Regions from separate parts of the Streptomyces fagopyri genome, predicted to be linked through region 3. Evidence: riboswitches for the same ligand, from Rfam matches in the RefSeq annotation. Region 3 holds a riboswitch; each other region holds the start of a gene.

Region 1 (10,192 bases), 3.6 Mb from region 3:
CATACGTTATCGGGCCTGCTCAGGGGAGGCTACCAGCGAGTAGCCGACGTTCCCGGACCCCAGGTCAGCGGCCGGTGGTCGGCCGTCGGCGGTCGGCGGTCGGCGCGGTCAGGCGACGGACCACGCGATCCCGTCGAGGATGTCGTGCTCACTGACGACGACCTCCTCCGCGCCGGTCCGCTCCATGATCGCGAGCAGGACGAGGGCGCCCGCGGCGATGACGTCGACCCGCCCGGGGTGCATCGAGGGGATCGCGGCCCGTTCGGCGTGGGTGGAGCGCAGCAGCCGTTCGGTGATCTCGCGGACCTTCTCGCGCGGGACGCGGGAGTGGTGGATGGCGGCCGAGTCGTACGCGGGGAGGTCCAGCGCGATGGCCGCGACCGTGGTGACCGAACCGGCGAGCCCGACCAGGGTGCGGGCCTCGCCCAGCGGGACCGTCCGGGCCGCGAGGTCCAGCGCGGCCTCGATGTCGGCGCGGATCGCGTCGGCCTCCGCGGGCGCCGGGGGGTCGCTCACCACGCCGGCGTGCACCAGGTGGCGCTCGGTCATCCGTACGCAGCCGATGTCCACGGAGCGGGCGGCGCCTACGTGGTCGTCGCCGACGACGAACTCGGTGGAGCCGCCGCCGATGTCCACGACCAGGTACGGCTTGGCGAGGTCGTCCCGGCCGCCGAGTTCCTTCGTCGCTCCCGTGAAGGAGAACTCGGCCTCCTGATCACCGGTGATCACCTCGGGCTCGACGCCCAGGATGTCGAGGACGCCGCGTACGAACTCGTCCCTGTTCTCGGCGTCGCGGGAGGCTGAGGTCGCGACGAAGCGGACTCGCTCCGCGCCGTGTTCCTTGATGACCGCGGCGTACTCGCGGCAGGCCGCGAAGGTGCGGTCCAGGGCTTCGGGGGCGAGGCGGCCGGTGCGGTCGACTCCCTGGCCGAGCCGGACGATCGTCATGCGGCGGTCCAGGTCGACGAGTTCGCCTGTCGCCGGGTTCGCGTCGGCGACGAGGAGACGGATGGAGTTGGTACCGCAGTCGATGGCGGCGACCCTGGTCATGAGCTGTGGTCTCCTGTGGTGGTTTCCGATTCCGGCGTCGAGCCGTCCCAGCCTATTTCGCCCCCGCCGCCCCTACCCGTCCCATCCCCGGGGCTCCGCCCCGGACCCCCGCCAGGGGCGCCGCGCCCCCTGGACCCCCGCTCGCCCGAAGGGCTCGTCCTCAAAACGCCGGACGGGCTGAAATGCACGGCCCGCACCCGCAGCTCGCCCGGAACACCGCTCAGCCCGAGCCGACCTCTCCAGCCCGCCCGCAACCTTCCGGCACCGGCCCGCACCCTCAGCCCGTCCGGCGATCGAGGACAAGGCCCTCAAGGCCGGCCGGGGTTCTGGTGGCGGAGCCCCCTGGTAGGGATGGTCAGGCCCCGGCCGGGGACTCCTCGGGACCGCCGGACGCGGCCCCCGAGGGAACGACACACGCACCCTTGCGCCACCACTCCGGCAACATCGCGATCGCCTCGTCGCCCAGCGGGTTCACCCCGGGACCCGCGGCCAGGGAGTGCGCCACCAGGACGTGCAGGCACTTCACCCGGTCCGGCATGCCCCCCGCGCTCGGGAACCCGGCGAGCACCTCGATGGCGTCGCGGCGCGCGATGTAGTCCTCGTGGGCGGCCCGGTACGCCGCGGCCAGCTCGGGGTCGGTGGCGAGACGGTCCGTCATCTCCTTCATGACGCCGTTGGCCTCCAGCGTGCCGATCGCGGAGGCCGCGCGGGGGCACGTCAGGTAGTACGTCGTCGGGAACGGCGTCCCGTCGGGAAGCCGGGGCGCCGTCTCCACCACGTCCGGCTCACCGCAGGGACAGCGGTGCGCGATCGCGCGCAGCCCGCGCGGCGGACGGCCGAGCTGCTGTTTGAAGGCCTCGACGTCCGCGTCGGTCGGTTCGGTCCGCGGGGTGGGCGGCGGGGGCGTTTCCATGCCTGTGCTCAAGTCACTTTCTCTGTCGTTTCACCGGTCCGTGCCGGCTCACCGGTCGGCGCGGTCGGACTTGTCGACGCCGTCCCAGACGTTGGCGTACCAGGGGCGGGCCGCCGCCCCCCGGTCCGTCCGCGACTGCTTCGCCGCGTCCGGGTCGATCACGACGTATCCGGTCTCACCCGGCATCACATAGTGCAGCCGTTCCCGGATCCGCTGCTCCGCGTACGCGTCGTCCTGCCAGCGTGCCTTCAGGTCCCGCAGCTGTTCGACCCGGGCGCGGGCCTGTTCCTGCTGCCGCTGGAGGTCGGCGATCTCGGCGCGCTGGGACACGTACTGCCTTATGGGGTACGCGAGGGCCACGATCAGGGAGCAGACGACGAGCGCCAGCAGCGCGGCCCGGCCCGTCAGCCGCGAGCGCCGGGCCTGACGCTTGGTCTGGGAGCGGTAGACCCGGGCCGCCGTCTGCTCGCCGAGCAGCCGCAGCCGGGTCGCGGTGGAGAACCGGTCCCGGTCCTTCACGGCCATGTCCCCGCCTCCCCTTCACACGTGCGTACGTCCCCGCACACGGTACGGGACCGGGTACGAGGACGTACGTGCGACTGGCTAAGCCTTAACCCTGCCGGGGTCAGCCCTTGAAGCGCGGGAAGGCCGAGCGGCCCGCGTACACCGCGGCGTCGTCGAGGATCTCCTCGATGCGCAGCAGCTGGTTGTACTTGGCGACGCGGTCCGAGCGGGCCGGGGCGCCGGTCTTGATCTGGCCGCAGTTCACCGCGACGGCCAGGTCGGCGATGGTGACGTCCTCGGTCTCACCGGAGCGGTGGGACATCATGCACTTGAAGCCGTTGCGCTGGGCCATCTCGACGGCGTCCAGGGTCTCGGTCAGCGAGCCGATCTGGTTCACCTTGACGAGCAGGGCGTTCGCGGAGCCCTCCTCGATGCCGCGGGCGAGGCGCTCGGGGTTGGTGACGAAGAGGTCGTCGCCGACGATCTGGACCTTCGCGCCGAGCTTCTGGGTGATGACGTTCCAGCCGGCCCAGTCGTCCTCGTACAGCGGGTCCTCGATGGAGACGAGCGGGTACGCGGAGACGAGCTCCTCGTAGTACTCGGTCATCTCGGCGGCCGAGCGGGACTTGCCCTCGAACTCGTACTTGCCGTCCTTGTAGAACTCGGACGCGGCGACGTCGAGCGCGAGCGCGATCTGCTCACCGGGGACGTAACCGGCCTGCTTGATGGCCTCGAGGATGAGGTCGAGCGCGGCGCGGTTCGACTCCAGGTTCGGGGCGAAGCCGCCCTCGTCGCCGAGGCCGGTGGACAGGCCCTTGGACTTCAGGACGGACTTGAGGGTGTGGTAGACCTCGGCGCCCCAGCGCAGCGCCTCGGAGAAGGACTCCGCGCCGATCGGGGCGATCATGAACTCCTGGATGTCCACGTTCGAGTCGGCGTGCGACCCGCCGTTCAGGATGTTCATCATCGGGACGGGCAGCAGGTGCGCGTTCGGGCCGCCCAGGTAGCGGAAGAGCGGGAGGTCGGACGCCTCGGAGGCGGCGTGCGCGACGGCCAGCGAGACGCCGAGGATGGCGTTGGCGCCCAGCGAGCCCTTGTTGTCGGTCGCGTCCAGGTCGAACATGGCCTGGTCGATCAGGCGCTGCTCGGTGGCGTCGTAGCCGACGAGCTCCGGGCCGATCTGCTCGATGACGGCGAGGACGGCCTTCTCGACACCCTTGCCCTGGTAACGGTTGGGGTCACCGTCACGGAGCTCGATGGCCTCGAAGGCACCCGTGGAGGCGCCGGACGGGACGGCGGCACGACCCGTGCTGCCGTCGTCGAGGCCGACCTCGACCTCGACCGTGGGGTTGCCTCGGGAGTCCAGGATTTCCCGGGCTACGACGACGTCGATGGACGGCACGAGCATCTCCTTCTGGGATGTGACGCGGGTACGCGGGCCCGCGGGGCCCGCACTGCACGGGGCCGCGTTCGGCTCCGCGGGATGAGCCTAACCGGCTCGGGGCGATCGGCCAGCCGCTCGACCACCCCTTGAGCAGAACTGAGGGTAAATATTGTTCCCCTCTGAAACAAAAAGCCCCGCTCCGGTGCGTACGGGGGAAGACGCACCGGAGCGGGAGCCCGTGGGGACGGGGGTGGCCCCTCACATCCGAGGGGCGTGCCGCCTCAGCCGAGGTGGAGCTGCTGCCCCGGGTAGATGAAGTCCGCGTCGTCGACGATGTCCTTGTTCAGCTTGAACAGGTGCTGCCAGCCGCCCTTGACCTTCTTCTTCTCGGCGATCGAGCTGAGGGTGTCACCCTTGACGACCTTGTACTCGCCGTCACCCTTCTTGACCTTCTTGCCGGTCGGGGTGGAGACGGTCTTCTTCGCCGCCGGACGCTCGGAGGAACGGGAGGCGGCGGTGTCCGACGAGTGGGTGTCGGTGGAGGTGGACGGCTTGGCCGGGGCGGCAGGCTTGGCCGGGGCGGCCGCACCACCGGTGTACGCGGCGCCGGACAGGCCCGTGCCGCAGGTCGGCCAGGCACCCTTGCCCTGCGCGGCGAGGACCTTCTCGCCGACGGTGATCTGCTGGGACTTGGAGGCCTTGTCCGCGGTGGAGGCGTAGGCGGTGCCGCCGTACGCGGCCCAGGTGGAGGCCGAGAACTGCAGGCCGCCGTAGTAACCGTTGCCGGTGTTGATCGACCAGTTGCCGCCGGACTCGCACTGGGCGACGGCGTCCCACTCGGACGCGGTGGCGGCGGAGGCGCTGCCGGCCGCCATCAGCGGAGCGGCGATGGCGACACCGGTGACCCCGGCGAGCGTGGCGACACGGGTGGCCTTGGACGGACGGCGGTGCTTGCCCTTGCTGGAAAACAGCATCGAGTGATCCCCTCACCGACGCCTGCGAGGTGAGCTGTCGGGTTCGGGCGGGTGAGTGCCCGGCCGTGCGCCGTCGGCGCACGTCTTCACCCCAAGCCGCTCCCGGTCAACTACCGGGCCCGGCGCTTACCTTGGGTCCCCCGCTCCTGCCTACGGCGCTTGACGCGTCGACTGTTCCCGTACGGCCGCTGGCAGGATTCGGCGTTGCGACCGTCGGGGCCCGCTGTGGCGAGCGGTGATGACCGTAAGCAGTCGATCGGCCGAATTTCAAAGACGATCAGGGCCTTTGAGATCCATCTCTCACTTCCGCCAAACCGGACATTACCCGGCGAACCGTGACGTGAACTCCCGCTACTTTTCGCCCGATTCGGCATCAACTGCAAGGCTCTGACCGGGGAGGATGAGGTCCGGGTCGACACCGACCGTCTTCTCGTTGCCGGCGTAGAGCCCGGCCCATCCGCCTTCGAGGTCAAGGGCGTCGGCGATCGCCGAGAGGCTGTCTCCGGTGCGGACGACGTACGAGCCGTCGATGACGTCACGAGAGGCGTCGGAGTCGCGTGAGGCGTGCCGGCCGGCGGAGTCGTCGCCGCGGCCCTCCGCCGTGTCGCCCGCGGAGTTCTCGGCGGCACCGCCGCCGCGGTGACGCCCGGCGCCGCTCGCGGTCCCCTCGGGTGTCGCCGAAGCGTCGCCACCCTGGCCCGAGTTGCCCGATTCGCCACCCTTCGTCGACCTCGCGCCCGCACTGTCCGTCTCACCGGCGCTGCCGGACCCCTCGCCCGAGAAGGTGTCCGACTCCGTTCTGTTCCCGGTCCCACCCGAGGACGAATCGGTCGAGGGTGAGTCGGACCGGGAGGAGTCGGACGAAGAGGCCCCGATCCCCAGCGAGTCCGACAGGGAGTCGGACTCATCGGATGAAGTGGATGAATCGGATGAACTGGACGAGTCGCCGGCCACGCCCGTGTCGACCGAGACGCCGCCCGAACCCTTGCTGAGTCCGGAGAGCGGGCCACAGGTCGGCCAGGCGGCCAGGCCCTGGTCGGCCAGGACCCGCTCGGCGACGGCTATCTGCTGCGACCGGCTGGCCTCGTCGGCGCTCGGCGCGTACATGCGGCCGCCGTAGCTCTGCCAGTTCTCCTGGGTCAACTGCAGCCCGCCGTAGTACCCGTTGCCGTCGTCGGCGCTCCACTGACCGCCGCTCTCGCACTCGGCGACCCGGTCCCACGTGGTGCCGTCGGCCGCGTTCGCGCTGGCGGCGCCGAGCAACGGGATGGCGATGGCCGATCCCGTCACCCCTGCCGCGACGATGAGGGCCGGAGCCTGACGGGGGCGACGATGGCGGCCGTTCCCGGAGAGCATGCGAGAGCCTTTCACGTGACAGCGGGTGACTACGCGGCTGATGAGCCGCGTTGATGGGTGAACGTAGCCGCACCCGATCACTTGTCACAAGTAGATGCAGCGCAGATCACGTGAAGATCACAGAGTTGAGGGATCGTCACCTTTTCGCGGCCGGACCCTCCATACTCTGCCGCCACCACCGCGGCACACCACGACAGCCGCCTCGCGAGCACGTACGACTGCCGCATGGCTACCGACCAGGCGTGAACTCCACCGGAAGTGTGCGCAATCCACGCATAATGAGGCCACCGCGCCATCGCAAATCAGCCGAATCGACCGCGAGTTGGAGGTCGGGGAGCCGGGTGAGGAGCGCGGCCAGCGCGGTCTGCCCCTCCAGCCGGGCCAGCGGCGCGCCGAGGCAGTAGTGGATGCCGTGGCCGTATCCGACGTGCTGGTTGTCACGTCGGGAGAGATCCAGCGTGTCGGGCCGCGCGAACCGGGCCGGGTCACGGTCCGCGGCCGCGAGGACGACGAGCACGGGGTCGCCGGGCGCGATGTCCTGTCCGCCGATGCGCACCGCCTCGGTCGCAAACCGCCAGGTGGCCAGCTCCACCGGGCCGTCGTAGCGCAGGAGTTCCTCGACTCCCGTCTCCAGCAGGCCCCGCTCGCCGGCGGCGAGGGAGGTCTGCAGCCGCGCCCGCTCCCCGGGATGGGTGAGGAGCGCGTACATGCCGTTGCCGATCAGGTTCACCGTCGTCTCGAACCCGGCGAAGAGCAGGATGAACGCCATCGCGGCGGCCTCGTTCTCGGTGAGGTGCTCGCCGTGGTCGGAGGCGCGGATGAGACCGGAGATGAGGTCCTCGCCGGGCGCGGGCACGTCGGGAAGGGCCTCGCGCTTCTTGTGGATGAGCTCGCCCAGATACCCGCGCATCTTCTTGACGGACCGTCCGACCCCGCCCCGCGGCCCTCCGCCGTGCCGGATCATCATCCCCGCCCAGTCCCGGAAGTCGTCCTGGTCCTCACGGGGAACGCCCAGCAGGTCGCAGATGGCGTAGATGGGGAGCGGGAAGGCGAACTCGTGGATGAGGTCGGCGGAGCCCCTCTCCCAAAACCGGTCGATGAGCTGGTCGGTGAGCTCCTGCACCCGCGGCGCGAACTCGGCGACCCGCCGCGGGGTGAACGCCTTGCTGACGAGCCGTCGCAGCCGGGTGTGGTCCGGCGGGTCGATGTTGAGCAGATGGGTCATCAGCTCGGCCTTGCGCTCCCCCGGGATGCCCGTCTTGCCCTTCGCGTGCGCGGGTTCGTCGTGGTGAGCGGGGTTCTTGCTGAGCCGTCCGTCCGCGAGCGCCTGCTTCGCGTCCGCGTACCGGGTGACCAGCCAGGCCTCCACCCCACTGGGCAGCCGCGTCCGGTGCACGGGCGCGTGCTCGCGCAGCCAGGCGTACGCCGGATAGGGATCGGTGGCGAACTCCCAGGTGAAGAGTTCGGGGGCGGGGCTGAGCGGCGGGGGCTGGTCGGTCACTCCCCGACGGTATCCGGCGGCCGGATCACCGGCGTCCGCAGGGCGCGCGGGCCCTGGCGCGGCACGGCGCGGGCGCCGTGCGGACTTCACCCCGGACTGTCCGTAAATCACCTGCCGTTTGACTCCGCGGCTCGACGACTCTCTACATTCGCGCCGTGGACCCCGAAATACTCAGATCCAGCTTCGCGGTCGTCGAGAGACGGGCCGAGTTCGCGGTCAAGTACTTCTACTCGCACCTCTTCCGGCACAACCCGGACGTGCGCGAGCTCTTCCCGCTGGACCACCCGCAGGACATGGAGCGGCAGCGGGACCGTCTGTTCGCGGCGCTCACGTATGTACTGGAACGGCTGGAGGACCCCGCTCTGCCGGGGTACCTGCGGGAACTGGGGCGCGATCACCGCAAATACCTGGCCGAACCGGAGCACTACGCGGCGGTGGGGGCGAGTCTCATCGCGGCGTTCGCCGTCGTCGCCGGGTCGGCGTGGAACGCGGAGGCGGAGAAGGCCTGGGGCGAGGCGTACGGGGCGATCGCGAACGTCATGCTCCAGGGCGCTTGGGAGGCGCAGCACGCGGGCGAACCGCCCTGGTGGGACGCCGAGGTCGTGTCCCGGACGCGGCACGGCGACGACCTCGTCGTCCTCACCCTGCGACCGCACCGGCGGATCCGCTACCTTCCCGGCCAGTACGTCAGCGTCAACGTCCCGTATCTGCCGGGCGTCTGGCGGCCGTACTCCATCGGCAACGCGCCCCGCGCCGACCTCACCCTCGACCTGCACGTCAGCCGGGTGGAGGACGGGGTGCTCTCCACCGCCCTCGTGCGGCGGACCCGGGAGGGCGACGTCCTGCGGCTCGGCGCACCCGGCGGCGGACTGATCCTGCGGACGCCGGTGGAGCGGCCGCTGACCTTCATCGCGGCCGGCACCGGGTGGGCGCCGGTCAAGGCGCTGCTCCAGCAGCTCGACGCCACGCACGAGGCCCGGCTGTTCCTCGTCGCCCGTGACACCTCGTACCTCTACGACCGGTCGGCCGTGGAGCGTCTGCAGGCACGGCTGCCCCGGCTGGGCGTCACCTTCATCACCCCGGCGCCCGGCCGCCCCAGGACCCAGGCGACCGAGCGGCTGCTGACCGCGCTGGGCAACCGGGCGGGCTGGGCCCGGCACGACGTCTATCTGACCGGTCCGCCCCAGCTCGTCGAGGAGGTCGGCGAGGCCCTCCCCGCCCTCGGCACCCCGTACGACCGGCTCTTCCGCGACCTCCTGCCGCCCGGCCCGGAGGCCCGCGGTCGGCCGCTGGGCGCGGCGGAATGGCTGCTCGACCGGCCCCGGCCGAACTGGCACAACCCGTCGGCCCGCGCACCGGGCGCGTGATCCCGGTGCCGGTGGAGCCGCCCGGGCCTCAGCCGTCGAGCGCCGGAGAACCCTCCTCGGCACGGATCGCGTCCCGGTAGGCCCGCGCCGCCGCGCGCAGTGCCGTCTCCGGGTCCACGCCCTCGGCCTCGGCCCGCGCGGCCACGGCCAGCAGCTCGTACCCGACGCCCTCGCCGTGCGGCAGTTCGACCTCGAGTCCCGCCGTGCGCGCCCGTGAGGCGAGCTTGGCCGCGAGCGCCAGACCCGGCTGGCCCAGCGGTATCCCCTCGGTCACCGACGTCCGGCGCTTCTCCTCGGCCTTGGTGCGCAGCCAGTGCTCCTTGACCTCTTCGGGGGTCGTGGCCGTCTCGTCGCCGAACACGTGCGGGTGGCGGTGGATCAGCTTGGCCACGATGCCGCCCGCCACGTCGTCGATCGAGAAGGGCTCGGCACCGTCCTCCGGGCGGCCCTCCTCAGCGATCCGGGAGTGGAAGACCACCTGGAGAAGGACGTCGCCGAGCTCCTCCCTGAGTTCGTCCCGGTCGCCCTCCTCGATCGCCTCGACCAGTTCGTACGCCTCCTCGATCCCGTACTTCGCCAGGCCCTCGTGGGTCTGCCGGGACGACCAGGGGCACTCGACGCGGATGCGGTCCATGACCTGGACGAGGTCGAGGAGACGGGCGCCCGGCAGGTCGTACGAGGCGGGGAGCAGCTCCAGCTCCGGCATGTGGACCCGGCCGGAGCCGGCCAGCCGGGCCAGGCCGTCGGTGAGGCGCGGCTCGCCCTCGCCGGTGGCCACGACCACCACCGTGCGTCCGCCGGCACAGGCGTCCACCAGCTCCTGCGCGCCGGGCGAGGTCTCGTCCACGGTGACGCCGGCCTCACGCAGGTAGGGCAGCTGCGGATGAGCGCCGTCCGCGCACAGCACCTGGTCGGCGCCGCGCAGCGCCTGCCAGGCGGGCCAGGACAGCAGTCCGGGCGCGACGCGGTGGCTGGTGGTGAGCAGGACGATACGGCCGGGGGCGGTGGGGCCGGCCTGGGCGGCTGCGTCGGAGCTGGTTGCGTTCACCCCTCGAACGTAACCCACGCCGCCGACACCTCCGGAGTTGTCCACAGGTTCGGCGGGACCGGATGCCGCGGCGGCTCCCGCGCGCGCTCCACGGC
Region 2 (10,192 bases), 3.1 Mb from region 3:
CGAGGGCTCCGGAGCGCCACTGAAAGTCGGCCACAGCGACGTGCAGAAGCTCCGCGAGGCAGCCGAGGACGCCAGGCGCTGGGACTCCAAGTACGGAGGTGGCGACTGGCGTTCGTCGATGGTGCCGGAGTGTCTGCGCGTCGAGGCGGCTCCGCTGCTGCTCGGCTCGTACTCGGACGAGGTCGGAAGGGCGCTCTTCGGGGCGTCCGCCGAACTCACCCGTCTCGCCGGCTGGATGGCCTTCGACACGGGCCAGCAGGAGGCGGCGCAGCGCTACTACATCCAGGCGCTGCGGTTGGCGCGAGCGGCCGCGGACGTCCCTCTCGGGGGCTACGTGCTCGCCTCCATGTCCCTCCAGGCGACCTACCGGGGCTTCGGCGACGAGGGCGTCGACCTCGCCCAGGCCGCCCTGGAACGCAACCGCGGCCTGGCCACGGCCCGCACGATGAGTTTCTTCCGCCTCGTCGAGGCGCGCGCCCACGCGCGTGCGGGGGACGCCCACGCGGCCGGCGGGGCGCTGCGGGCCGCGGAGGGCTGGCTGGAGCGGGCCCGGGACGGCGACCACGATCCGTCCTGGCTCGGCTTCTACTCCTACGACCGGTTCGCCGCCGACGCGGCGGAGTGCTACCGCGACCTCAAGGCGCCGCGCCAGGTCCGCCGTTTCACCGAGCAGGCGCTGTCGAAGCCGACGGAGGAGTTCGTCCGCTCCCACGGTCTGCGTCTGGTGGTGTCGGCGGTCGCCGAGCTCGAGTCGGGCAATCTGGACGCGGCGTGCGAGCAGGGCGTACGGGCGGTGGAGGTCGCCGGACGCATCTCCTCGGCGCGCACGACCGAGTACGTGAAGGACCTGCTCCACCGGCTGGAGCCGTACGGCGACGAACCGCGCGTGGTGGAACTGCGGGAGCGCGCACGACCGCTGCTGATGGCTCCCGCGTAGACCGGATCCGCTCCGGGGTGCGGGGACGGGGTGAGCCCCCGCGGGACACGGGCTCGCCCCGTCCCCGCACGCACGCGGCGTCCGCTCGTCCTTCTGTGCGATCTTCGCGGCGCTTTCCGGGTTTGAGGGCATTGTCAGTGGCGCAGTGCACTATCGAAGCCGGGAGGTGAAGCAGGTGCGGATCGTGCACGACTGCGATGTGCTGGTGATCGGCGGCGGGATCGTAGGCCTGTCGACGGCGTACGCGATCACGCGCGCCGCGCCGGGCACGCGCGTGACCGTGCTGGAGAAGGAGCCCGACGCCGCCCGGCATCAGACGGGACACAACAGCGGGGTGATCCACAGCGGGATCTACTACCGGCCCGGCTCGCTGAAGGCGCGGTACGCGGTGCGCGGCGGTGCCGAGATGGTCAAGTTCTGCGCGGAGTACGGCATCGCGCACTCCGTCACCGGCAAGCTGATCGTCGCCACGGAGAAGGCCGAGCTGCCCCGCCTGCACGCCCTCGTGCAGCGCGGCCGGGAGAACGGGATCCCGGTGCGCGAGCTGGGCGGCGCCCAGATCGCCGAGTACGAGCCGGAGGTCCGCGGGCTCGCCGCGATCCATGTCGGCACGACGGGGACATGCGACTACGTCGCGGTCGCCAGGCAGCTCGCGGAGGCCTCCGGCGCGGAGATCCGGTACGGGGCCGAGGTCGTCCGCGTCGACCGGCGGGACGCCCTCGGAGTCGCCGTCCTCACCGGCGACGGCACGATCGTCCGGGCCCGGGTGCTGGTCAACTGCGCGGGCCTCCAGTGCGACAGGATCGCGCGGCTCGCCGGGGACGACCCCGGGATGCGGATCGTGCCGTTCCGCGGCGAGTACTACTCGCTGGCGCGGCCCGAGCTGGTGCGGGGGCTCGTGTATCCCGTGCCGGACCCCGCCTTCCCGTTCCTCGGGGTGCATCTCACCCGGGGGATGGACGGAGGCGTCCACGTCGGGCCGAACGCCGTACCGGCGCTCGCCCGGGAGGGGTACGGGTGGGGGGTGATCCGTCCCCGTGAGGTGGGCACGACGCTGGCCTGGCCCGGGTCGTGGCGGATGGCACGGCGGCACTGGTGGTACGGGGCGGGGGAGCTGCGGCGGTCGGTGTCCAGGAAGGCGTTCACCAGGGCCGTGCGGCGGCTGCTGCCGGCGGTGACGATGGACGATCTGCTGCCCGCGGAGGCGGGGGTGCGGGCGCAGGCGGTGCTGCGGGACGGGACGTTGGTGGACGACTTCCTGATCAAGGAGGGGGTGCGGACGGTGCATGTGCTGAACGCGCCGTCGCCCGCCGCGACGGCGGCTCTGCCGATCGGGAGAGAGGTCGCGCGGCGGGCGTTGGCCGCGCTGGCGGCCACCTGAGGGATCTCGCCCCCGCCGCCCCTGCCCGACCCGACCCCGGGGCTCCGCCCTGGACCCCGCCAAGGGGCCGCCGCCCCCTGGACCCCCGCATCGCCCGAAGGGCTCGTCCTCAAGCGCCGGACGGGCTGAGGGTGCGGGCCCGCGCTGCAAGGTGACGGAGGGGCCGGAGATGCGGGCCTGCGCCGGAAGGTGGCGGACGGGCTGGGGAGGCGGGTCCTTGCTGAGGCGTTCCGGACGGGCTGAGGGTGCGGGCCGGCGCCGGAAGGTGGCGGACTTGCTGGAGGGTGGGTCGCCTCCTGGGCCGGCGGGCGGGCGGGCGGACGGGCGGGCGGACGGGCGGGCGGGCGGACGGGCGGACGGGCGGGCGGGCGGGCGGGCGGGCGGGCGGGGCATTTCAGCCCGTCCGGCGTTCGAGGACGAGGCCGTTCGGGCCGATGCGGGGGTCTGGGGGCGGCGGCCCCCAGCACGAGACGGACGGTACGACTCCGGCTCGGTCGTAAAATCGTCGCATTGTGTCTGAGTTCCTGAGCAGCTCCCCCGAAGAGCCCCACCCCGTCGGCGAACCCCCGCGGGAGCACCCCCGTGCCAAGGGCGAGCCCCGCTTCCCCGACGGTCCGAAGGCCGATCCCGCCGGGTCTCACTTCGAGCGGCGGATCCGGAGTTTCCAGCCGCGCCGGAGCCGGGTGACCGCCGGGCAGGCGGATGCTCTGCAGCGGCTGTGGCCCAAGTGGGGTCTCGACATCGACGGGCAGCGGATCATCGACCTGGCCGAACTGTTCGGCGCCGACCTTCCCGTCGTCCTCGAGATCGGGTTCGGAATGGGCGAGGCCACGGCGCGGATGGCCGCGGAGGACCCGGGGACCGGGATCCTGGCCGTCGACGTGCACACCCCCGGCCAGGGCAACCTGCTGAACCTGGCGGACCAGAACGGGCTGTCCAACATCAGGGTCGCCAACGGAGACGCGATCATCCTGCTCCGCGAGATGCTCCCGCCGGACTCGCTGGGCGGCCTGCGCGTGTACTTCCCCGACCCGTGGCCCAAGAAGCGCCACCACAAGCGCCGGCTGATCCAGCCGGAGTTCCTGGACCTCGCCGCGACCCGCCTCGCGCCGGGCGCCCTGGTGCACTGCGCGACCGACTGGGAGCCGTACGCCGAACAGATGCTGGAGGTGCTGACCGCGCATCCGGACTTCGAGAACACCGCGACCGACGGCGGTTTCGCGCCCCGTCCGGGCTTCCGGCCGCTGACCCGTTTCGAGGGCCAGGGGCTGGAGAAGGGTCATGTGGTGAACGACCTCCTCTTCCGGCGCGTACACCACCGGGAGCAGCACACTCCGGGCGACTGACACCCCCGCGGACCGCCTCCGGCACCGTCGTGGGCACCGCCCCTGCCTCGTTAGGGTCAATGCCGTGGCCACCTTTCCCGCGTACCCCACGCACCCCGGCGCCGCGCCTGCCGCCGGTGCGCCGCGGCACCCGCACTGGTGGCAGCGGACCTGGGTGCGTTACGGCGCGCTGAGCACCCTGCTCGCGCTCTCCGGTCTCGTCATCCTGGCCATGGTGCGCCAGCAGACCGGCACCGAGGGCTTCCTGGTGGGCCTCGGCCTCGCCGTGCTGCCCGTCCCGCTCCTGCTCGCCGCGTTCCGCTGGCTGGACCGGGTCGAGCCCGGCCCCTGGCGGAACCTGCTCTTCTCGTTCGCCTGGGGCGCGTGCGCGGCGGCGCTGATAGCGATCGTCGCCAACAGCTTCGCGACCCGGTGGATAGCGACCGCCACCGCCGACCCCTCGCACGCGGACACGCTCGGCGCGACGGTCATAGCCCCGATCGTCGAGGAGACCGCCAAGGCCACGGCCGTCCTGCTGGTCTTCCTGTTCCGCAGACGGGACTTCACCGGGATCGTCGACGGCGTGGTCATCGCCGGGGTCACCGCGACCGGCTTCGCCTTCACCGAGAACATCCTCTACCTCGGCAACGCCTTCGGCACGGACCAGCTCAGCGGCGAGCGCGGACTGGCCTCCGTCACCGCCGCGACCTTCTTCGTCCGGGTCGTGATGGCGCCCTTCGCGCACCCGCTGTTCACCGTGTTCACCGGCATCGGCTTCGGCGTCGCGGCGCTGTCCGCCGAGCGCCGGCGGCTGCGCCGTGTCCTGCTGCCCGTGGTCGGACTGCTGCTCGCGATGGGCATGCACGCGATGTGGAACGGCTCGTCGGGCTTCGGGGAGTACGGGTTCTTCGCGGTGTACGGCACGTTCATGGTGCCGGCGTTCGGGGTGCTCACCTTCCTCGTCATCTGGACGCGGCAGCGCGAGCTGCGGACCGTCCGCGCCGAACTCCCGGCGTACGCCGTCGCCGGGTGGCTGACCCCGCCGGAGCCGTACGCGCTCGGTTCGATGCGGGCGCGCCGGCTCGCCCGTCAGTACGCGACCCATCACTTCGGCAGGTCGGCGGCCCGGTCGGTCGCGCGGTACGAGGCCTGCGCGACCTCGCTCGCGTTCCTGCGGCACCGGGGGCGGAGCGGCCGCGCGGGCGCGGATTTCGTCGTACGGGAGCGGGAGCTGCTCCATGAGCTGTGGCGCCGCCGGGAGGTCGCCCGCCCCTCCCTCGCGTACGCGGCACGGGTGACCGCCCCGGCCGTCGTACCGGTGCGGCCGCCGTGGCCCACGTACGGCTACGGATACGGCCCCGGCGGCCCCTACGGCTACGGCTACGGCTATGTGCCGGTGCAGCCGTCCGGCCGGGACGGCCGGACCCACCCGCACCCGGCCGCGCCCCACCCGGCGTACGACCCCCACCGGTCCTGAGCGGGGCGCCGGCCGCGGCGCGGATCGCTCAGGCCGACGCCTCCGTCAGCCGCGCCAGTTCGTCGTCCTTGAGTGTCAGGTCCGCGACCGCGAGCAGCGCCGGAAGCTGGTCGACCGTCCGGGCGGAGGCGATCGGGGCGGCGACCGTGGGCCGGGCGGCGAGCCAGGCGAGGGCGACGGTGGCGACCGCGACGTCATGGGCCCCGGCGATCTCGGCGAGGGCGTCGAGGACCCGCGGGCCCCGCTCCGTCTCCAGGTGCTTGCCCGCGCCCTCGGCCCGCGCCGAGTCGACGGACGTGCCGGGACGGTACTTGCCGGTGAGGAAGCCGGCGGCGAGGGCGAAGTACGGGACGGCGGCCAGTCCGGTCCGGGAGGCGACCTCCTGGAGCGGGCCCTCGTAGGTGTCGCGCGAGACGAGGTTGTAGTGGGGCTGGAGCACGGTGTAGCGCGCGAGGCCCTCGCGGTCGGAGAACTCCAGGGACTCCGCGAGCCGCTCGGCGGAGAGGTTGGAGGCGCCGATCTCCCGGACCTTGCCGGCCCGGACCAGCTCGTCGAGCGTGCCGATGATCTCCTCGACCGGGACCGAGGTGTCGTCGAAGTGCGTGTAGTAGAGGTCGATGTGGTCCGTGCCGAGCCGGCGCAGTGACGCGTCGGCCGCCGCCCTGATGGTGTCCGGGGCCAGCCCCTTGTACTGCGGATGGGCGCCGACCTTGGTGGCGAGGACGACGTCGGAGCGGTTGCCGCGCGCGGCGAACCACTTGCCGATGATCGTCTCGGACTCACCGCCCTTGTTGCCGGGCACCCACGCCGAGTAGCTGTCCGCGGTGTCGACGAAGTTGCCGCCCCCGGCCGTGTACGCGTCGAGGACGGCGAAGGACTGCGCCTCGTCGGCGGTCCAGCCGAAGACGTTGCCGCCGAGGGCGAGCGGGAAGACCTCGAGGTCTGAGGAACCGAGCTTGCGGAGAGGTGTCATACCCCATTGCAACAGCCGTACCGGACGACTGCATTCCGCACCCGCCGTACTCATGGCGGGTGTTGGCTCAGGGGTTGATGCCCTTGCTGTGCAGCCACGCCATCGGGTCGATCGCGTCACCGCCGCCGGGGTGGACCTCCAGGTGGAGGTGCGGCCCGGTCACGTTGCCGGTCGCGCCCACCCGTCCGATGACGTCGCCCGTGGCCACCTTCTGCCCCACGCTGACGCTGATCGACGACTGGTGGCAGAACCACAGCTCCGTGCCGTCGTCGAGGGTGAGGATCGTCCGGTAGCCGTACGCGCCGGCCCAGCCCGCCTCCGTGACGGTGCCGCTGTGGACCGCCTTGATCAGCGTGCCGGTGGGGGCGGCGAAGTCGAGACCGGTGTGGTAACCGGAGGACCACATGGATCCGGCGTCGCCGAAGCGGGAGGTCAGGGTGTACGAGGAGGTCGGCAGCGAGTAGCTCTTCGCGAGCTCCGCGAGGCGCGCGGTCTCGGCCTTCTGCTTGGCCTCGTCCTCCGCCTTCTTCTTGTCGGCGGCGACCTTGGCCTCGGCCTTGTCCTGCTGCTCGGCGGCCAGCGCGACCGCCTTCTTCGCGGCGGCGGTCTCGGCGGCGCTCTGGGCGGCACGGTCGACCTGGTCCTGCTGGGACTCGGCCTGCTCGATGATCCGGGCACGCAGCGCCTCACCGGCGTCCGCGTTGCCCTGCGCGGCGTCGGCGGTGGTGAGGCCGGCGCCGGTGAGCGGGGTGGAGGAGCCCTTCGGCGTGCTGGAACCGCCGTCGGATATCAGGGCCTTGGCCGACTGGGTGACCGAGGAGAGGTCGGGCAGCGAGATCGACACGGGCGGCTTGCCGGGCGCGGCGGTGGCGATGCCACCCGCGCCGACGGCGGCCAGGACACCGACGCCGAGAACGGTGGAGCTGCGGGCGAGTCCGCCTCCGCGCTGCTTGGAGACGCGGTGCCGGCCGCGGACGGGAGCGACGGAATCCGCGGTGGGATTCCACTCCTCCCAGGGGCCCTCGTCGTCGCCGCGGTCGTACCCGAATGTCTGGATGTCGTTCGGCGCGAACGAAGAGGCCTGGGCAGGCCGGTTGGACGCCACGTGGGCGCGCTCCTTTCCTTCCTTCTCGCCTACCGGGTTAGCTGACGGGTTCGGAGCAGGAAGGTCTCCTACGCGCGTCACCCCACGGTGTCTCCACCGTGAAAGACGCTCGATTCACCCCAAGTTGGTGGTTCCCCGGTTCCCTCGCGGGATTCGGCGCGTGCGCACGGAGCCATCTCTTGTGACGGCTGGGACAACCGCGCTGCGTTATCGAACGTTAATAGACGCGGGTACCGGATTCCAAGCCGTTCGTGCTGATCATTGCGCACTCTTGGCCAGGACTTACGGGGCATGACCGAGGGAAACCGGGCGAGTCGACCGGACCTGTTTCCGCCACTCGTTCTGACGGTGCGTCAGGCGCCGTGCGGAGGGACAGCGTCCGACTACCCCTCGTGACAAGGGCCGAGGAACTCGGCCGTCCGCCCGGGCCGCCGTACGGCGAGCAGTGCCATGTCGTCCGAGAGCGCGCCACCGGTGTGCCGGCGGACCCCCGCAGCGAGCTCGGCCAGCAGGGCGTCCGGGTCACGGAAGGTCCGTCCCGCGAGCCGTTCGGCCGGCTCGTAGAAGTCGCCCCGGCCGTCGCGCGCCTCGGACAGCCCGTCCGTGTGGACCAGCAGCGTGGAGCCGGGCGGGAAGTCCACCGTCTCCGTGCGGTCGGGCCAGGATCCGAGCTCGCCCATGCCGAGCGGCAGCGCGGGATCCGCGGCGGCGAGGGTGACCAGCGTGCCGTCCGCGTGCAGGAGCAGCGGTGAGGGATGGCCGCGGTTGACGATCCGCACCACGTCGCCGTCGTGCGGGACCTCCGCGAGGACGGCCGTGGTGAAGCCCTCGAAGGCGTCCGGGTCCTCGCGCCGGGTGCCCTCGCGGGCCAGGGCCCGTTCCAGCCGCCGCGCGACCGCCTCGACCGTCGCCTCCTGCTCGGCCGCCTCCCGGAACGCCCCGATGACCACCGCCACGGCGGCCACCGCGCCGATGCCCTTCCCGCGGACGTCGCCCACCACCAGCCGTACGCCGTGCGGTGTGTCCTGCACCGCGTACAGGTCGCCGCCGATGGACGCGCCCTCCTGGGCGGCCTCGTAGCGCGCCGCGACCTCCAGGCCGCCGATCCGCCCCTCGGGTTCCGGGAGCACGGCGCGCTGCGCCGCCTCGGCGATCTGGCGGGCCGAGGCGAGCCGTTCGTCCGAGCGGCGGGCGAGGACGTTGATGAGGACGGCGAGGACGACGACGGTCGCCACCGTGACGACCTCGGTGATCGAGCCGATCCCCAGGCGCAGACCGAACCTGAGCCGCATCGCGAGCAGCGCGGCCAGCGTCAGGGCCCCCGTGAGCAAGGTGCCGCGCAGTGAGAAGAGCGGCGCGGCGACGAGCGGGGCGGCCGTGAAGAGCGGGGCCGCGGTGAAGTCGGGGGGCGTCAGGACGTCGTAGACCACCGCGACGACGACGAGCAGCACCGGCAGCGCCCGTACCAGGGTCGAGGCGCCGGAGATCCGGCGCGCTTCCGTCCCGACCGGAACCCGTGGCGGCTCGCCGGCCGGCCCGGGATCGGGCACGGGGGCACCGGGCAGCCGTCCGCCCGGCCGGCCGTAGGGCCGCTCGGCCCGCTGCGCACGTCCTCGTTGCCCCACCCGTCCAGGTTTCCCGCAGCGGGGGGAGGCGGCCAGCGGTGTGGCCCGACCGGGCGACGGCCCCGTTTCCGGTGGCGCGCGCCAAAAAGGCGAGGACGGGAAACACCAGGGAAGGGAAAGGTCCGGAATCGCTGAGAAGGGCCGGAAACACCAAGGGCCGGAACTCGTGAATCCGAGTTCCGGCCCTTGGCCTTCAGTAGCGGGGACAGGATTTGAACCTGCGACCTCTGGGTTATGAGCCCAGCGAGCTACCGAGCTGCTCCACCCCGCGTCGTTGACACCAGTGTACGCCATGTTCGACCCCCCGAGCACACCCGTTCACGCACGCCCCACGGGCAGGCCCCCCGACCCCCGACCGCGACGCCCGCGGCCGGGCGACCCGGCCGCGGGAACCCCTCCGCTAGCCGGCGCCGAGAAGGTGCCGGTTGGGCGCCTCGGCCCGCTCGGCGAACTCCGGGAGCACGACGACGTCCGCCCCCGCGGCCGCCAGCAGCCCGCTTCCGTCCGCGCCCGCGACGAACGTGTCCGGCTCCCGCCAGGCGGTCACCACCCTGCGCACCCCCGCGTCGAGGATCAGCCGGGCGCAGGGCGCGGGCCGCGAGGCCCGCCGGGCGCAGGGCTCCAGGCTGCTGTAGACGGTGGCGGACGCCAGCCGCGCATCCCCGGCGGCGATCTTGGCGAGTGCCGCCTCCTCGGCGTGGGCGACCGGGTCTCCCCCCTCCCGCGAGTGTCCGCGGGCCAGCTCGGTGCCGTCCGCGGCCACCACCACCGCGCCCACGCTGAACGCGGTCCGTGACGGGGGGCACAGCGCGGCCAGCTCGCACGCCACGCCGAGCCACCGCCGGTCCGCGGCGGTGGCGAGCGCACCGGTGCCGGGTGCCGTGGGGACGTAGCGGATGAGGACGACGTCTCCCACCGCCCGGGTCTCCACCAGCCGCATCCGCCCGGGCGGGTATCCCCCGGGTCCGAACAGCCGTGGCGCGTCCGCCTGGCCCACGAAGAGCGGCGCGACGGCGAGCTGCAGCTCGTCGGCCAGGCCCTGGCCCATGAGCTGGGTGTGCACCCGTCCGCCGCCCTCGACCATGAGGCGTCGCACCCCCCGAACGCCGTAAAGGTGTTCGAGCACGGTGCGCCAGTCCAGTTCGGCCCCCGTCGAGACCACGTCGACGGCCGGACCGCGCAGGGCGTCGGCGGCCCGTGCGGCCCCCTTGTCCGTGGTGTAGACGATCTTCTCGCCGCCCGTGTGCCAGAACCGCGCGTCGGGGTCGAGGTCCCCGGACCCGCTGACGGTGACCTTCAACGGGTAGGCGGGGCGGCCCGCGTCGACCCGGGCCGCCCGCCGCTCGGCGGAGTTGACGAGGAGCCGGGG
Region 3 (10,192 bases):
GCCGAGCGGTTCCCCGACCGCGTGTGGGACGTCGGGATCGCCGAGCAGCACGCCACGGTCTCCGCGGCCGGACTCGCCACGGGCGGCCTGCACCCGGTCGTCGCCGTCTACGCCACCTTCCTCAACCGGGCCTTCGACCAGCTCCTGATGGACGTCGCGCTGCACCGCTGCGGCGTCACCTTCGTACTGGACCGGGCCGGTGTCACCGGCGTCGACGGCGCCTCGCACAACGGCATGTGGGACCTGTCCGTCCTCCAGGTCGTGCCGGGCCTCAGGATCGCGGCGCCGCGTGACGCCGACCAGCTCCGCGCCCAGCTGCGGGAGGCGGTCGCCGTCGACGACGCGCCGACGCTCATCCGGTTCCCGAAGGAGTCGGTGGGCCCGGCGATCCCGGCGACCGACCGGGTCGGCGGCCTCGACGTCCTGCACCGGTCGGCGGCGACCCCGCGGGTCCTCCTGGTGGCCGTCGGCGTCATGGCGCCGGTCTGCCTCCAGGCCGCCGAACTGCTGGCGGCCCGGGGGATCGGCTGCACCGTCGTCGACCCGCGCTGGGTCAAACCCGTCGACCCGGCGCTGCCGGGCCTCGCGGCCGAGCACCGGCTCGTGGCGGTCGTCGAGGACAACAGCCGGGCGGGCGGCGTCGGCGCGGCCGTCGCACTGGCCCTCGGGGACGCGGAAGTGGACGTACCCGTAAGGAGGTTCGGGATTCCGGAGCAGTTCCTCGCGCACGCCAAGCGCGCGGAGGTGCTGGCCGACATCGGGCTCACGCCCGTCGAGATCGCCGGGCGGATCGGGGCCGCCCTGGCAGTCAAGGACGAGTTGTCCAAGGAGAAACAGGAATGACCACCCCTTCCGGGAAACGGGAGTTCGACCTCGGCGCGCTGCTGGCCGAGCGCGGGGCCGAGCGCTACGAGCTGCACACCAAGTACCTGAACCACCAGCTCCCGCGCATGCTGCACACCATCGGCTTCGACAAGGTGTACGAGCGGGCCGAGGGCGCGCACTTCTGGGACGCGGACGGCAACGACTACCTGGACATGCTCGCCGGGTTCGGGGTGATGGGCCTGGGCCGCCATCACCCCGTCGTCCGCCAGGCGCTGCACGACGTCCTGGACGCCTCGCTCGCCGACCTCACCCGCTTCGACTGCCAGCCGCTGCCGGGACTGCTGGCGGAGAAGCTGCTCACCCACAGCCCGCACCTGGACCGGGTGTTCTTCGCCAACAGCGGTACGGAGGCCGTCGAGACCGCCCTGAAGTTCGCCCGGTACGTCACCGGCAGACCCAGGATCCTCTACTGCTCCCACGCCTTCCACGGGCTGACCACCGGGTCGCTGTCCGTGAACGGCGAGGACGGGTTCCGGGACGGGTTCGCCCCGCTGCTGCCCGACACGGCCGTCGAGCTCGGCGACCTCGACGCGCTGGACCGCGAGCTGAAGCGGGGCGACGTCGCCGGACTCATCGTCGAGCCCATCCAGGGCAAGGGCGTGCACGAGGCCCCGCCCGGCTATCTGCGCGCCGCCCAGGAGTTGCTGCACCGGCACAAGGCGCTGCTCATCGCGGACGAGGTGCAGACGGGTCTGGGGCGGACCGGTGACTTCTACGCGTACCAGCACGAGGACGGCGTGGAACCCGACCTGGTGTGCGTGGCCAAGGCGCTGTCCGGCGGCTATGTGCCGGTCGGCGCCACCCTCGGCAAGGACTGGATCTTCAAGAAGGTCTACTCGTCGATGGACCGGGTCCTCGTCCACTCGGCGAGCTTCGGGGCGAACGCGCAGGCCATGGCGGCCGGGCTCGCCGTGCTCTCGGTGATGGAGAACGAGCAGATCGTGGCGAACGCGCGGGCCACGGGGGAGCAGCTGAAGAGCCGGCTCGCGGCGCTCGTCGACACGTACGAGCTGCTCAGTGACGTCCGCGGCCGGGGGCTGATGATCGGCATCGAGTTCGGGCGGCCCAGGTCGCTCAAGCTGCGCAGCCGCTGGACCATGCTGCAGGCCGCGCGCAAGGGGCTCTTCGCGCAGATGGTCGTCGTCCCGCTGCTGCAGCGGCACCGCATCCTCACCCAGGTCTCCGGGGACCACCTGGAGGTGATCAAACTGATCCCGCCGCTGATCGTGGGTGAGCGGGACGTGGACCGGTTCATGGAGGCCTTCGTCGCCGTGATGGACGACGCGCACAGCGGCGGCGGCCTGATGTGGGACTTCGGGAAGACGCTGGTCAAACAGGCGGTCGCCAACCGCTAGACCAGGTCCGTCCCCGTCCTGTCGGGCACCGCCCGCCCGACAGGACGGGGACGGACGCGCCCGGACCGCGTGCCGCGACGGGGCAGGGCGAGGATGCGTGGGGCGGTCGGCCGCCCCATCGGGTGCCGCCATCGCCCTTTTGCCTGTGAGGCAATAAATTTGCCCGAGAGGCAAAGATACGGCTCAATGGAGTGCATGAGCCCCATCGAGCCGGAGGCGGCGGACACGCCGCCCGAGCCCGGGACAGCCGACCTGCTGCCCGTCGTCGCGCCGCAACTGCGTGAACTGCGCCGGAGCGCCTCACTGACCCTGGAGGCCGCGGCCCGTGCCGCCGGACTCTCGGCCGCCCACCTGTCCCGGCTGGAGACGGGACAGCGCCAGCCCTCGCTCCCGATGCTGCTCGCCCTGGCCCGCATCTACGGTACGACGGTCTCGGAGCTGCTGGGCGAGAGGGTCGCCGAACGTGACGCGATCGTCCGGGCCGCGGACATGGAGCCGACCGCGGCGGGCGGCTGGACCTACTGGCAGGCCGGCTCCCCGGGCCGCGGGATGCAGGCACTGCGGGTGCACGTCCCGTACGGCTCCCAGGGCGACATCGTGCGCGTCCATCCCGGCGAGGAGTGGCTGCACGTCCTCCAGGGGCGGCTGCGGCTGCGGCTCGGGGACACCACGCAGATCCTCGCGCCCGGGGACAGCGCGCACTTCGACTCGCTGACCCCGCACCGCATAGCCGCCGCCGATCAGGCGGGGGCCGATCTCCTCTTCGTACACACCCTGCTGCAGAGCCCCGCCGCCGCGCTGTGCCTCGGCCCGGCGACGGCGCACCCGACCCTGGGAGAGATGTCATGACGGAGCCCACCGAGCCCACGGAGTCCGGCCCCCGGCGGTCCATGGAGGACAAGTTCCCCCGTGCGCTGTGGGTGCGGCTGATCATCTACGTCGCTGTCGGCCACCTCTTCGCGGCCTTCATCTACCTGCTGTTCACGCTGGGGGCGCAGAACCAGTAGAACCAGTAGAACCGGGGGTCTGGGACCGTACGTACAGCCGTACAGCCGTACAGCCGTACAGCCGTACAGCCGCGCGGTGCGTGGACGTCAGTCGAGGAGCCTGTCGCGCAGCCGGTCCCGCAGCTCGGGGGTGAGGCGCAGGGCCTGCTCCAGGTAGCTGTCGACACCGCCCCAGGTCTCCTCGATCGTCTCGAAGGCCGCCGTCAGATATTCGGCCCGCGCGTCGAACAACGGGCTGAGCAGCTCCATGACCTCGGGGGAGCGGGCCGCGTCGGAGGTGCCGTTGCGCTGCACCTTGTAGCGGCGGTGCCGTGCGTTCGACTCCAGGTAGTCGGTGACGATGGCGTCGCGCTCGACGCCCACGGCGAGCAGCGTCACGGCTATGGACAGGCCCGCGCGGTCCTTGCCCGCGGCGCAGTGCATCAGCGCGGGCACGCTGTCCTCGGCCAGGGCGTGCAGCACCTGGGAGTGCTCGGCCGTCCGCTCGGTGATGATCGAGCGGTACGAACCGATCATCCGGTCCGCCGCCCGGCCGCCGCCGAGGTGGGCACGGAGCTGGTCGAGCTCGCCGTCGCGGACCATCTTCCAGAACTCGCTGCCGTCGGCCGGGTCGGTGAGCGGAAGGTTCACGTTCCGTACACCGGGCAGCTCGACGTCAGGGCCCTCCAGTTTCTGGTCCGAGGCGTTGCGGAAGTCGAAGATGGTGTGCAGGCCGAGGGAGGAGAGGAACGCGGCGTCCTCCGCCGTCGCGTGCGCGAGGTGACCGCTTCGGAACAGCCGTCCGGACCGCACCCGCCGGCCGTCCACGGTGGGCAGGCCGCCCACGTCTCGGAAGTTGCGCACTCCGGCCAGCTCGGGCTCGGTCGACGGGACCTGCTGCGTCACGGGGGCTCCTCCCATAGGGCCGTCGGCACCGCTCGTCGTCGCTCGCCGACGGGAATCGCCTCTCGACGATACGACATCGGTTCCGGGGGCCATGAGTTGTCCACAGGCGCCGCCGCACCTGCCGGGACGCGGTCGACGGAGCGGCGGGACGCAGAGGGCGCACGCGCGCCCGGCGGCCCGTGGCACCGCTCTGGGATCCAGACCGGTCGATCGCCCTGTTTTGACACAGATGACTGTTATGTGCGATTTAGTGCATTTGGTAGAACTAGCTCCGGAATATGGCCTCATGGGATGACGTGCGTGAGCAGCGTCATACACGTGACGATGTGTTGCGACGCTCCTTCCCCGGCGTGCCCGTGCGGCCGCGTGGATCGCCGGGCCGGCGGCGCCTCCGCGCACGGAGGGTGACGGGCAATCAGGACATCGATCAAGAAAGAGGCACGTAGGGGGGTCGCGCACAGTTGTCGGCACGCTCGTCCCTCGCCTACGTTCGCCCTCAATCCGGACGGACGCCCAATCCTGCCGCCGCCCGGAATCCGCACTCACCCGTACACGGCAGGAGCGGGGGACCCACAGGTATCGCGCCTGTTCCGGTCTCCGGAACGGCTAGGGGTACAGCCGCGCCGCCGCGCGGCCGGACATCTCCAGTCCGCACCCGACAGCTCACCTCGCAGGCGCCGGAGAGGAAATGAGCCATGCCCGCGAAGGGTAAACACCGTCGCCCCAAGTTCCTGCGTCTGCCCCGTTCGATCGCCGTGGCCGGCACCGGTGGTGCCGCGCTCGCCCTGCCGTTGATGGGGGCCGTCTGCGCCCACGCCGCGGCCCCGGCGGCCGCGGTCCCGGCCGTCGTGCAGAAGGTCACCACGGTTTCCGTGTCCGCGGGAGGCGCCGCGGAGAAGGCCGCGCCGAAGACCTACGTCGTGAAGGCCGGTGACACGCTCGCGAAGATCGCCGACCGGCAGCACGTCAGCGGCGGCTGGAAGAAGCTCTACGCCGACAACCGCGCGGTCGTCGGCGCCGATCCGACGGTGATCCGTCCCGGTCTGAAGCTGACGATCGGGGGACAGGGCGCCACGCCGTCGTCGGCGTCCGCCGCCACCCCGACCTCCGTGCGGCCCGCCGTCGCGGCGGCCTCCGCGACCAGGACCGCCGCGGCGACCGCGGCCAAGGCCGCCGACGCGGGGTACACCCTGCCGGTCGAGGGGGCCACCATCGGCACCGGCTACAAGGTGCCCGGCAGCATGTGGTCCAGCGGCTACCACACCGGTGTGGACTTCGTGGTCCCGACCGGCACCACGGTCAGGTCCGTCGCCGCGGGCACCGTCGTCTCGGCCGGCTGGGGCGGCGCGTACGGCAACCAGGTCGTCGTCCAGCACGCCGACGGCCGGTACTCGCAGTACGCCCACATGTCCGCGCTCACCGTCTCCGCGGGGCAGGCCGTGACCGAGGGGCAGCAGGTCGGTCTCTCCGGCGCGACCGGCAACGTCACCGGTCCGCACCTGCACTTCGAGATCCGCACGACGCCTGACTACGGCTCGGACCTGGACCCGGTCGCGTACCTGCGCGCGCACGGTGTCGTCGTCGCCTGACACACCCCCATGCGTCCGACGGGCCGGACCCCTTGAGGCAAGGGGTCCGGCCCGCGGCGTGTCGGCTGTTCAACCACGCCTGGGGAAGCCCTATTCCGGATTTCGGCCATTCTTTATGAGTGGCTTATATCACCACCCGTCAACCCATTCCTACGGTCGCGTAGCTCACATCCCAAGGTGAATCATGGCTCGACGTGGCAGACGATTCGAAGAGTGACAACAGAGCGGTGATCGGGTCGTACGTGGCGGTGGGGGACAGCTTCACCGAAGGCGTCGGCGACCCCGGCCCCGAAGGAGCCCTCGTCGGTTGGGCGGACCGTTTCGCGGTACTGCTCGCGGACCGGCAGCCGGAGGGCGACTTCACCTACACCAACCTCGCCGTGCGCGGGAAGCTGCTCGACCAGGTCGTCGACGACCAGCTCCGGCGGGCCAAGGAACTCGCCCCGGACCTGGTCTCCTTCTGTGCGGGCGGCAACGACATCATCCGTCCCGGCACCGACCCCGACGAGGTCGCGGAGCGTTTCGAGCGCGCGGTCGCCGACCTCACCTCCGCCGTGGGCACCGTCATGGTGACGACCGGCTTCGACACCCGTGGCGTCCCGGTGCTGAAGCACCTGCGCGGCAAGATCGCCACGTACAACGGGCACGTGCGGGCCATCGCGGACCGGTACGGCTGTCCGGTCCTCGACCTGTGGTCCCTGAAGACGGTCCAGGACCGGCGCGCGTGGGACGGCGACCGGCTGCACCTGTCGCCGGAGGGTCACACCCGGGTCGCGCTGCGGGCCGGCCAGGTCCTCGGCCTCGACGTACCGGCGGACCCGGACCAGCCGTGGCCGCCCCTGCCGCCCCGGGGCACGTTCGAGGTGCGCCGGGACGACATCCACTGGGCGCGCGAGTATCTCGTGCCGTGGATCGGACGGCGGCTGCGCGGGGAGTCCTCGGGCGACCACGTGGCGGCCAAGGGCAGCCTGTCGCCGGACGACATCAAGATGCGGATCGGGACCGTCGCCTGAGCCGCGGGACATCGGTGGGCGGCCGCCGGGCGGGACCGCGGGGCGCACGCGGGCCCTGACGGCGGCGGTGCGCCGGGGCACGCGCCTCAGCGCACCGCCGCGGTCAGGGCCGCCCGCTCGAGTCCCAACTCGCGCGCGAGCGCGTCGTCCACCCACTCCTGGGCCCGCGCGCGCGACACCGCGGCCGCGTAGGCGGTCATCTGCACCGCCAGCCCGTCGAGCAGCGCCGTCAGCCGCAGCGCGGCTCCCGCGGGATCCGGGCACCGGAACTCGCCGCCGGCCACTCCCTCGGCGATCACCTCGGTGATCGCGGCCTTCCACTGGCTGTCGAGATCGCGGGTGACCTCCCGCAGCGCGGGCTCGCGCAGGGCCGCGCCCCAGCCCTCGATCCACAGCCGCCAGCCCTTGGCCTGGCCGGTCGGCGCGTACCAGCGGACGGCCGAGCGCAGCCGTCGCAGCGCGGACGTACGGCGGCCGAGCAGCTTGCGCAGATGGGCGAGGTCGTCCTCGGCGGCATGGGTGAACGCGGCCGCGACCAGCTTCTCCTTGCTGGAGAAGTGGTACAGCACCAACGCGTTGCTCACCCCGAGCGACGAGGCGACGTCGGCGATCCGTACCGCCGCCACACCCCGTGCCTCGATCTGCCCGATGGCAGCCCGCAGCAATTCCTGACGCCGCTCCGCCACGCTCAACCGCACCCTCGCCACGCGGCAACCCTAGTGCCTCGCCCGGGTCGGGCGACGGACCGACGGGCGATCCGGACACGGCAAGTCCTCCTCGCCCGCCGCGAACTCCCGCGTCACGTACGTGACTTGGGCGACGGGGGTGGGAGCGTGAGGGGTGGGTGGTGGCCCGGCGTGGATGCCCGGCGCGGGAGTGCGGGTCCGATGTCCGGCGCGGCGGCCCGGTTCCGGGTCAGCGGTACCACCCGAACCGTTCCGCGATCACCGGCAGCCGGTCGGCGACGATGGCGTGCGCGGCGGCCCGCGGTGTCGTCCCGTCGGCCTCCGCGCGGGCCAGCATCCGGTCGATGAGACCGCGCATGGAGCGCCGGGTGTGGGCGAACGCCTCATCGGCGTCCGCGCCGATGTCGCCGAAGAGCGTCCACCACCACCAGGCGTTCGTACCGGAGTTGACGACGACGTCCGGCAGTACCAGGACACCGCGCGCGGCGAGCAGGTCCTCCGCCTCGGCCAGGACGGGCATGTTGGCCGCCTCCACGATCCAACGGGCCGTGATCCGCGCCTGGTTCGTGGTGTCGATCGCGTACGAGACCGCGGCCGGCACCAGGACGTCCGCGTCGGCCGACAGCCAGGCGTCGGCCGGGAGTTCGCGGTCCGCCGGGCGCAGCGCCGCGCGGTCCACCGTCCCGTAGGCGTCCCTCGCCGCGAGCAGCGCGTCGACGTCGAGTCCGTCCCGGTTCTCGATCGTGCCCTTGATGTCGGCGACGGCCACGACGGTGAGACCGGCGCGCGCCAGGAACCGCGCCGTGGCTCCGCCCATGGTGCCCAGGCCCTGTACGGCGACGCGCGTGCCCGGGTGGGAGACGCCGGCGCGGTCCAGGGCCGCGAGCACCGACTCGGCGACACCGCAGCCGCCGACCAGTTCGTCGAGCCCGATCCCGTCCACCTCGACCGCGAAGGCGTCCGCGAGACGGCTCCGCGCGCTCTTCTCGTCGTCGAGCAGCGGGTACACGGCCTGGATGGAGGAGACGAGCCCCGCCTCGGTGGCGGCCCGGTCGACCAGGTCCTGGCTGAGCCCGAGATCCTCGCCCGTGGTCCAGAAGTTCTCGATGTACGGGCGCATGGCCCGGAGATAGCGCACCAGGAGGCCGTACGCCGCGGGGTCCTGCGGATCGCAGTCGATACCGCCCTTCGCGCCGCCCAGCGGGATGTAGCGGCCCTCGGGGTTGTAGTGCAGGGCTTCCTTCATCGTCATGCCCCGGGCCAGCCCGGCGACCTCGTCCAGGGTGCAGCCCTCACGCATCCGCAGTCCGCCGCTGGAGACACCCCGGACCAGACGGTCGACCACGAGGAAGCCCGGGCGGCCGGTGACGTGATCGGTCCAGGTGAGTGTGATCAGGGGCGCGGTCGAAGGCGCGGTCATGGGTTCTCCTCGGGGACGGCGATCGGGGTGGGGCCGGAGGCACGCGGTACCCCGGCGGGAGCGCGGGCCGGTTCGTCGACGAGCGCGCCGTCCGCGGGGGTCCGGAGGCCGCCCGGCCCGGGTAGGGACGCCCGGCCCGAGTAGGGACGGTCGGTTCGGTTCGGGACGGTCGGCCCGAGTAGGGACGGTCGGTTCGGTTCGGTTCGGTCGGTTCGGGACGGTCGGGACCGGCCCGGACCGAGCGGAACGACGAGGGCGGTCGGCGGCGACCGGAGATCGCTCCCGGCCGGCTCGGCGCCCACGGTGACGATCACCTCGCGACCCGCCAGCCACTTCTGCACCGACTCAGTGTGCGGCCAGACCCGGGGCGGGCGGGGTGCCGCTCGGGAACGGCCCCCTTCGGCGAGTACGTCCGCGTCGACCGTTCCTCCCGGCGCGGACGGATCGGCGCGCACGCCTCCACCGGACCCTTTACTGAATAGTGAGTCAGTACCGGAAGGTCGCTCGGGCCGTGTCCATTCACTGGACGGAGCAGCGGCGGGCGGCGGGCGGCGGGGAGCGGGTGCGGTGGTGAGGGGGGCGGGTGCAGTGGTGAGGGGGGCGGGCGGGCGCGGGCGGGGCCGCGGTGATGGCGCGGATGTTCGCGCGGCCGGCCTGAGCGTCGCCGACCGGTTCGTCACGGCGTGGGGCCGTTCGTCCCCGGTGCCGGGCCGGGTGTGTCCGCGTACCCGGGAATTCCGCTCCCCGCCGCGGAAGAAGAGAGGGCCCCGCGGGGTTGCGAGATACGGGCCGTGGGCCCCTTTGGCGCGTTCGCCCGACAGTGCGCTCGGCGGGCGTCCGTGCTCGCGGTGTGCGTACCGGGGACACCGCGCCGTGACACCGCCGACCCGGCGCTGTCAGAGGGGCCGACCATAATGGGAGGCCTGACCGACTCCATTGGAGGTACCGTGACCGGTTTCCGTACGTTGAGCTCCGGGCTCCGCGCGCTGCAGCCCGCCGCCTTCGGCGCGGAGCCGGGCGGTGAGCGCATGGAGCGCATCCGCAGATCGCCGAACTTCGCGGACGGGGTCTTCCAGAACCCGGTCAGCGCCCGGACCCGCCCCGACGGCTCCATGATCGAGTTCGCGAAGGTCTTCTTCCGCAAGGAGGAGCGCGTCCGCCGCGCCCCCGCGGGCACGGTGCCGGTGCACCCCACGACGCTCGCCGACCTCGCCCGGCCCGCGGCGAGCGGGCTGCGGCTCACCTGGATGGGACACTCCAGCGTGCTGGCGGAGATCGACGGGCACCGGGTGCTGTTCGACCCGGTCTGGGGCGAGCGCTGTTCTCCCTTCAACTTCGCCGGCCCCAAGCGG

Evidence for each region. Region 3 has a riboswitch for cyclic di-AMP ahead of GFH48_RS07940 (M23 family metallopeptidase). Riboswitches for the same ligand answer to the same signal wherever they lie in the genome.
Region 1: another riboswitch for cyclic di-AMP. It lies ahead of GFH48_RS23655 (LysM peptidoglycan-binding domain-containing protein); the one in region 3 lies ahead of GFH48_RS07940 (M23 family metallopeptidase).
Region 2: another riboswitch for cyclic di-AMP. It lies ahead of GFH48_RS21360 (M23 family metallopeptidase); the one in region 3 lies ahead of GFH48_RS07940 (M23 family metallopeptidase).

Annotation. Positions count from the first base shown of each region.
Region 1 is NZ_CP045643.1:5,476,339-5,486,530, reverse strand. Features, by position in the region: gene GFH48_RS23675 (Ppx/GppA phosphatase family protein) at 109-1,050, opposite strand; gene GFH48_RS23670 (DUF501 domain-containing protein) at 1,406-1,963, opposite strand; gene GFH48_RS23665 (FtsB family cell division protein) at 2,012-2,488, opposite strand; gene eno (phosphopyruvate hydratase) at 2,589-3,875, opposite strand; gene GFH48_RS23655 (LysM peptidoglycan-binding domain-containing protein) at 4,133-4,825, opposite strand; cyclic di-AMP (ydaO/yuaA leader) riboswitch at 4,830-4,993, opposite strand; gene GFH48_RS23650 (transglycosylase family protein) at 5,177-6,181, opposite strand; gene GFH48_RS23645 (cytochrome P450 family protein) at 6,411-7,682, opposite strand; gene GFH48_RS23640 (globin domain-containing protein) at 7,838-9,049, shown strand; gene GFH48_RS23635 (nucleoside triphosphate pyrophosphohydrolase) at 9,078-10,097, opposite strand.
Region 2 is NZ_CP045643.1:4,955,248-4,965,439, reverse strand. Features, by position in the region: gene GFH48_RS21385 (MFS transporter) at 1-937, shown strand, start outside; gene lhgO (L-2-hydroxyglutarate oxidase) at 1,083-2,318, shown strand; gene trmB (tRNA (guanosine(46)-N7)-methyltransferase TrmB) at 2,831-3,664, shown strand; gene GFH48_RS21370 (PrsW family intramembrane metalloprotease) at 3,729-5,120, shown strand; gene GFH48_RS21365 (aldo/keto reductase) at 5,149-6,093, opposite strand; gene GFH48_RS21360 (M23 family metallopeptidase) at 6,161-7,198, opposite strand; cyclic di-AMP (ydaO/yuaA leader) riboswitch at 7,210-7,367, opposite strand; gene GFH48_RS21355 (PP2C family protein-serine/threonine phosphatase) at 7,582-8,823, opposite strand; tRNA gene GFH48_RS21350 (tRNA-Met) at 9,021-9,094, opposite strand; gene GFH48_RS21345 (dihydrofolate reductase family protein) at 9,224-10,192, opposite strand, start outside.
Region 3 is NZ_CP045643.1:1,861,484-1,871,675, reverse strand. Features, by position in the region: gene dxs (1-deoxy-D-xylulose-5-phosphate synthase) at 1-843, shown strand, start outside; gene GFH48_RS07960 (aspartate aminotransferase family protein) at 840-2,240, shown strand; gene GFH48_RS07955 (helix-turn-helix domain-containing protein) at 2,436-3,089, shown strand; gene GFH48_RS07950 (DUF6126 family protein) at 3,131-3,247, shown strand; gene GFH48_RS07945 (tyrosine-protein phosphatase) at 3,335-4,132, opposite strand; cyclic di-AMP (ydaO/yuaA leader) riboswitch at 4,666-4,824, shown strand; gene GFH48_RS07940 (M23 family metallopeptidase) at 4,828-5,721, shown strand; gene GFH48_RS07935 (SGNH/GDSL hydrolase family protein) at 5,949-6,734, shown strand; gene GFH48_RS07930 (TetR/AcrR family transcriptional regulator) at 6,821-7,420, opposite strand; gene GFH48_RS07925 (Glu/Leu/Phe/Val dehydrogenase dimerization domain-containing protein) at 7,650-8,840, opposite strand; gene GFH48_RS07920 (MBL fold metallo-hydrolase) at 9,788-10,192, shown strand, end outside.